3 regions of the Effusibacillus sp. SKA8 genome follow, and region 1 is predicted to be linked to each of the others. Evidence: riboswitches for the same ligand, from Rfam matches in the RefSeq annotation. Region 1 holds a riboswitch; each other region holds the start of a gene.
What was found. Region 1 has a riboswitch for S-adenosylmethionine ahead of AC4ED1_RS01390 (trans-sulfuration enzyme family protein). Riboswitches for the same ligand answer to the same signal wherever they lie in the genome.
Positions count from the first base shown of each region.

Region 1 (2,269 bases):
TGGCTGCGGCTCCCCCCTTTAAAAATATCCCCGGCCAAAGCCATTGCGATGGGTGCGGTCCCGGCCGCGCCGATGCCTTGCAGGATTCGTCCCGCCATGATAACCGTAAACGGTTTGGCCAGCAACCATGCCGCCAGCCCCGCAATGAGGCCGCCCAGGGCGTACAGGATCAATGCGGGAATGATGACAATTTTGCGGCTGTAACGGTCGGAAAGAAAACCGGCTAACGGGATGATGATTCCGGCTGGTATGGAAAACAAAGTGATAACCAGACTCGCTTGAAATTTGGATATGTGAAGTTCTTGCTGGATCGTCGGGAGAATGGGGATCAACATCGAGTTCCCCAGTACCATAATCAGCGGAACGCTTGCCAAAGCGATCAATGGCGGCAGTGAAAGCTTGGAACTGCCGGATGCCGTTTGCGACATTCTGTTTCAGTCCTTTCTTCTTTGTACAAGTAGTGTGTCCCCGGTCTGTTTGTTGATGCAGGCAGTTGTTGTCAAGCCATCCGCGTGCGGCGATGTTTTGCCCGCAAGCGTGCAATGTTTGTTTGCAATGTTTGTTTGCAATGTTTGCTCTGCAATGTTTGCTCTGCAATGTTTGCTCTTGACGAACCGGAATAAATCATAGTAAAGTGTATTCTATAACGGGAATTGAAAAATTTCATGGCTCTTATCCAGAGTTGGCGGAGGGACTGGCCCGATGAAGCCCGGCAACCTGAATTTTGTCTTTCGGGGACGATTTTCAAACCGAAGCCAGAATTTGTGGTGCTAATTCCTGCAGGATGTTTTCCTGACAGATAAGAGGAGGACTTGCTGAAATCATCCGGTCTTTCTCTTTGGAGAAAGACTTTTTTTGTTAAATCACTCCGCTACGAACTCACTCCGCCAAGAACGTCCGCATCTGTGCGGCCAACGCGGAGTAAAACATCCATGTTTTGTTTTAAGGGAGGAATTGAGATGCGGATTGAAACGCGGTTGGCGCAGGCTGGAAACCGTCAAGATCCGGCAACGGGAGCCGTTTCGCTGCCGGTGCATCATTCGGCGACATTTTCCCATCCCGCATTGGGACAAAGCACGGGATTCGATTACACAAGAACCTCGAATCCCACCCGCAAAGTTTTAGAGAATGCGATTGCGAAACTGGAGAACGGGCAGAGGGGGTTTGCGTTTGCTTCCGGCATGGCGGCCATCAGTTGCCTGTCCGGGCTGTTCGGACCGGGAGATCATTTGATCGCGTCAAACGATCTGTACGGCGGGACTTACAGGCTGTTGGAACAAATTTTGCGCCGGTACGGCATTGCGGTTACCTATGTCGACACCGGCGACCTGGCGGCAGTGGAAACCGCCGTGCAGGCAAACACAAAAGCGCTGTTTATCGAAACACCGACCAATCCGACAATGAAAATCACGGATATCGCCGGTTGTTCCGCCATTGCCCGCAAGCATGGACTGCTCACGATTGTCGACAACACGTTCATGACTCCTTATTTGCAGCGACCGTTGGAACTGGGGGCGGATATTGTCGTGCATTCCGGCACCAAATACCTCGGCGGTCACAATGACGTCTTGTGCGGTCTGGCGGTTGTAAAGGATGAGGAGCTTGGCGAAAAGCTGTTCTTTTTGCAAAATTCGATCGGAGCGGTTCTGGGGCCGCAGGATTGCTGGCTGATGATTCGCGGGATGAAAACGCTGGCCTTGCGGATGGAGAAGCATCAGGAAAATGCGCGTTTAGTCGCCGAATGGTTGTCCCGCCATCCGCAAGTGACTCGGGTGTACTATCCGGGGTTGCCCGGTCACCCGGGCAAATCCGTTCACGAACGGCAATCGTCCGGTTATGGCGGCATGCTGTCTTTCGAAGTGGCGGATGAAAGGATGGTCGAACCGCTGCTTGCCAATGTCAAAATGGTCACGTTTGCGGAAAGCCTTGGCGGCGTTGAATCCTTGATCACCTATCCGGCGCGGCAAACCCATTTTGACATCCCGAAAGAAGTCCGGGAAGCTTATGGAGTCACCGACAGGTTGCTGCGTCTCTCCGTCGGAATCGAGCACCATGAGGACATCATTGAAGATTTGGCGCAAGCTTTGGAAACTGCCGGAAGCGGGGTGGCTGTCAAGTGAAATTTGACACTTTGGCGGTTCACACCGGCGTTGAAATCGACGCTAATACCGGCGCATCCAGCGTTCCGATTTACCAAGCTTCGACTTTTCATCAGGCCGATTGGGACGCGGCGCCGGAATTCGATTACGCCCGCTCCGGCAATCCCACC
Region 1 is NZ_JBZCSF010000001.1:268,460-270,728, forward strand. It holds gene AC4ED1_RS01385 (MFS transporter) at 1-428, opposite strand, end outside; SAM riboswitch class I at 670-806, shown strand; gene AC4ED1_RS01390 (trans-sulfuration enzyme family protein) at 960-2,120, shown strand; gene AC4ED1_RS01395 (trans-sulfuration enzyme family protein) at 2,117-2,269, shown strand, end outside.

Region 2 (2,269 bases), on a different contig from region 1:
AAATTTAAAGAACTAGTTGGAGATGATTATGATTTATTTATAGAGAGATTCAAATTAATTTCCGAACCCAAAAACTTAGATGATTTTGATGCAACTGTAAAATCAGGTTCAGTCAAGGGATTGTACACCATTATGGAAGCAATTGTCATGTCTGATTCTAAAGGGAAGTTTTGGGCTGCTCTCATTGATGATAAACAAGTTAAGTACTACACAAATGATAATTCCTACAAAACAAAGTTACCTAAGACAATTGAACAGTGGAGGCAAGGTTTTAAGAATTTGCCGATTGTATACATGAAAAAGTAATGTTGTTTGATGGTTATAAAAGCCTCGTCACCAGTTCCTAATCTCCTGCGCTTTACATCGACTCGGCGGAGGCGGTGACGGAACTGAAGATCCGGGCGGACATCTGATGGAGTGGTCGACGCAAAAGGAAATAAAGCGGTGTATGGTTACACGCCCGCAGAAGATCTCTCTGAAAAGAATTCTGGATGCCGCCAGACACTAAACCCGGTATGTATTTATGAATACAATGGACACCGGGATCCGGTGAAAGTATTCGATACCATCGGCAGAGTTGGAACTGACCTCCAATTTTTTCGGAATAGCCATATTTGCGGAACACACTGAGTGATTACGACGAACAACATCCCCCGGCTCCAAACAACACATGAGTGGATTGCGGGCGGCGCCTTGACAGGCTCTCCGATTTCATGCAAACTAAATAGAAAATCGAAAACGATTTTCATACTTCTATCCAGAGTGGTGGAGGGATCTGGCCCGGTGAAACCACAGCAACCGGTGTGCGCACACGGTGCTAATTCCAGCAGAACGAGTTCTGGAAGATAGGAGGAGCGGCATTCGAGCATACAGTCCTCTCTATCAGGAGAGGGCTTTTGTATTACGCACGCCCTGTTTTTGGATATCGCGGGAAGGGGAACCGACATGAGCACAACGGCAACCAAGGCGTACCAACAGCATCCGTTGGTGGCGCAAATGCAAAAGAAGATCTTGATTCTCGACGGCGCCATGGGAACGATGATTCAGCAGGCGGGTTTGACGGCGGAGGATTTCGGCGGCGAAGAATACGAGGGCTGCAACGAGTATTTGAACCTCACCCGCCCAGACGTGATCCGGGGGATTCACGAAAAATACCTGGAAGCGGGAGCCGACATCATCGAAACCAACACATTCGGCTCCACCCGTCTCGTACTGGCCGAATACAATCTGCAGGACCGCGCGGACGAAATCAACCTGGCCGCTGCGAAGCTAGCGGTGGAAGCGGCGAGAAAATGGTCCACTCCCGAATGGCCGCGTTTTGTTGCGGGAGCGATGGGCCCGACAACCAAGACGCTGTCGGTGACAGGCGGCACCACTTTTGACGAGTTGGCGGAAAATTACCGGCAGCAAGCAAAAGCGTTGATCCGGGGCGGCGTTGACGTGCTGCTGCTGGAAACCGCCCAAGACACGCTGAACGTCAAAGCGGCGAGCATCGGAATCAAGCAAGCCTTTGAAGAACTGGGCGTCGAACTCCCTTTGATGCTGTCAGGAACGATCGAGCCGATGGGAACGACGCTTGCCGGTCAAAATATCGAGTCTTTCTATATCTCGCTGGAACATTTGAACCCGATCACCGTCGGGCTGAACTGTGCAACCGGTCCGGAATTCATGCGCGACCATTTGCGCACCCTGTCCGGACTGGCGCAGTGCGGAGTCAGCTGCTATCCGAACGCGGGGCTGCCCGACGAGAACGGCCATTATCACGAGTCGCCGCAGGGGCTGGCGAAAAAAATGGCCGGGTTTGCGGAGCTCGGCTGGTTGAACATCGCGGGCGGCTGCTGCGGCACGACGCCCGATCATATCCGGGCGCTGGCTGAGGCTCTGAAAGACTTCAAGCCGCGGCAAGCGGCCGGCGGCCATCTTCCGGCCGTTTCCGGGATTGAGACGGTATATCTGGAAGCGGACAACCGCCCGCTGATGGTGGGAGAGCGGACAAACGTCATCGGCTCAAAGAAATTCCGCATGCTGATCGCGGAAGGCCGGTATGAAGACGCTTCGGAGATCGCGCGCACGCAGGTCAAAAAAGGGGCGCACATCATCGATATCTGCCTGGCGGATCCGGACCGGGACGAATACGCGGACATGGAGAAGTTTCTGCACTTTGTCGTCAAGAAGGTTAAAGTGCCTCTGATGATCGATTCGACCGATTCGAACGTGATCGAGTTGGGGTTGAAACATTCGCAGGGAAAGGCGATTATCAACTCGATCA
Region 2 is NZ_JBZCSF010000005.1:150,359-152,627, reverse strand. It holds gene AC4ED1_RS06300 (hypothetical protein) at 1-306, shown strand, start outside; SAM riboswitch class I at 751-852, shown strand; gene metH (methionine synthase) at 946-2,269, shown strand, end outside.
Region 2: linked by a shared signal. The riboswitch ahead of metH (methionine synthase) and the one ahead of AC4ED1_RS01390 (trans-sulfuration enzyme family protein) in region 1 are both predicted to bind S-adenosylmethionine.

Region 3 (2,269 bases), on a different contig from region 1:
CCGCCGAACTGGAAAAGGGCAGAATCGTCGTCGTGGCCGGTTTCCAGGGGATAACCGAGGGCGGGGACATCACGACGCTGGGGCGCGGCGGGTCCGATACCACGGCCGTTGCGTTGGCGGCCGCTCTGAAGGCGGATCTGTGCGAAATCTATACGGACGTGGAAGGGGTTTACTCCACCGACCCGCGTGTCGTCAAGTTTGCGCGCAAGATTCCTGAAATTTCGTATGACGAAATGCTGGAGTTGGCGAATTTGGGCGCCGCGGTGCTGCATCCGCGGGCGGTTGAATATGCGAAACAATATCAGGTTCCGCTGATGGTGCGGTCGAGTTTCACACCGAATCCGGGAACGCTTGTCAAAGAGGAGGCAGCTATGGAAAAAGGGATTGTAGTACGCGGTATTGCACACGATCTGAATGTGGCGAAGGTGGCGCTGGTCGGCGTTCCAAACCGGCAGGACAACCTGCAGGTGATCTTCCAATCGCTGGCAAAAGAAAACGTCAATGTGGACATTATCGTGCAAAGCGTCGTTCATAACGATTGCAGCGATATTTCGTTTACGGTGACGAAAGACGATTTGCCCCGGGCGATGGATGTGCTCGGTGCATTGCAGCCCCGGTTGGGCGCGAAAGGGATCGTTTGCGAGGAAGACCTGGCCAAAGTGTCGATTGTCGGCGCCGGCATGATCAGCAATCCGGGTGTGGCGGCCCAGATGTTTCAGGCTCTGATTGAAAGCGGCATGTCCATCAAGATGGTCAGCACCTCGGAGATCAAAGTGTCCTGCGTGATTGACGCGGCCGATGTCGAGAAAGCGGTGCGGGCCCTCCATACCTCCTTTGGCCTGGATGCGATGGAAGCGGCCACCGTGGCGAAATGACAAAACAGCTTGATAGCGAATTGCATTTGCGTTCATGCGATGGCCGCAAACCTGGTGGCTTGGCCACACACGCCTGGCAGCAGGCAGTCTGGCGGGTTCCGCGTCTATTGTTCCGTCTGTCTGTTGTTCCGCGTCTTGACGATTCCCGTGACGCGTGATACACTCATTTCAAATTCAAACGAATAAAGCGGTTTTGACTCTTATCCAGAGCGGCGGAGGGACTGGCCCGATGAAGCCCGGCAACCGGAATCCGTAACCGACTTTGCGCGGCAGGGTTCTTGGTGCCAATTCCTGCAGGATCGATCGATTCTGAAAGATAAGAGGCGGCGAACAGAATTTGTGACCCCCTCTCAGGGGGTTTTTCATTTATGGTTTTATTTTTGGGGAGAAGTCAAGTGCGGGGTGATCGCATGGCGGTTCGAATTGAAGAGGGAATCAAAAAAGAATACAGGCTGCCGGACATGGTGCTGCAAAGCGGAAAGCTGTTATCCGGCGCGGTTCTTGCCTATGAGACCTTTGGAGCGTTGAATGCCGCCAAAGACAATGCGATTTTGGTCTGTCACGCGTTGACCGGCGATTCCCACGCGGGTAGCACGGCTGGAAATCCCGGCTGGTGGGACGGGTTGATCGGCCCCGGAAAAGCGTTGGACACCAACCGCTATTTTATCATTTGCGCGAATGTGCTTGGCGGCTGCTACGGATCGACCGGTCCCGCGTCGGTCAATCCGGCGGACGGGCGGCCTTACGGGATGCGCTTCCCGACCGTCACCATCCGGGACATGGTGCAGGCGCAATATCACCTTGTCAAAAGCCTCGGCATCGACCGGCTGTATTCCGTGATCGGCGGTTCCATGGGCGGGATGCAGGTGTTTGAATGGGCGGTGACATTCCCCGACATGCTTGAAACGTATATCCCGATTGCGACCTGCGACCGTTTTTCGTCGATGGGGATCGCTTACAACAATGTGATGCGGCAGGCGATCTGCAACGACCCCGATTGGTGCAACGGGGATTACTACGGCCGGACGTTTCCGGAAAAGGGTTTGAATCTCGCCCGGCAGGTTGGCATGATCACATATCGCAGTTTTGAGCTGTACGAGGAACGTTTCGGTCTGTCGATGGTTCCGACGGAAGATCCTTTCGGGATGGAATCCCGGTTTCAAGTCGAAAAGTACCTGCACTACCAGGGAACGAAACTGGTGCAGCGGTTTGATGCCAATTCGTACTTGTATCTGTTGAAATCGATGGACCTGCACGACGTGGCGAGGGGGCGGGGAGATTACGGCAAAGTATTGGACCGCATTCAGGCCCGTTCGTTGATGATCGGAATCGACTCCGACTTCTTGTTTCCGGCCCGCGTACTTTTTCAAACCGCCGAGCGGCTGAAAGCGAAA
Region 3 is NZ_JBZCSF010000004.1:141,030-143,298, forward strand. It holds gene AC4ED1_RS05430 (aspartate kinase) at 1-875, shown strand, start outside; SAM riboswitch class I at 1,073-1,198, shown strand; gene metX (homoserine O-acetyltransferase MetX) at 1,286-2,269, shown strand, end outside.
Region 3: linked by a shared signal. The riboswitch ahead of metX (homoserine O-acetyltransferase MetX) and the one ahead of AC4ED1_RS01390 (trans-sulfuration enzyme family protein) in region 1 are both predicted to bind S-adenosylmethionine.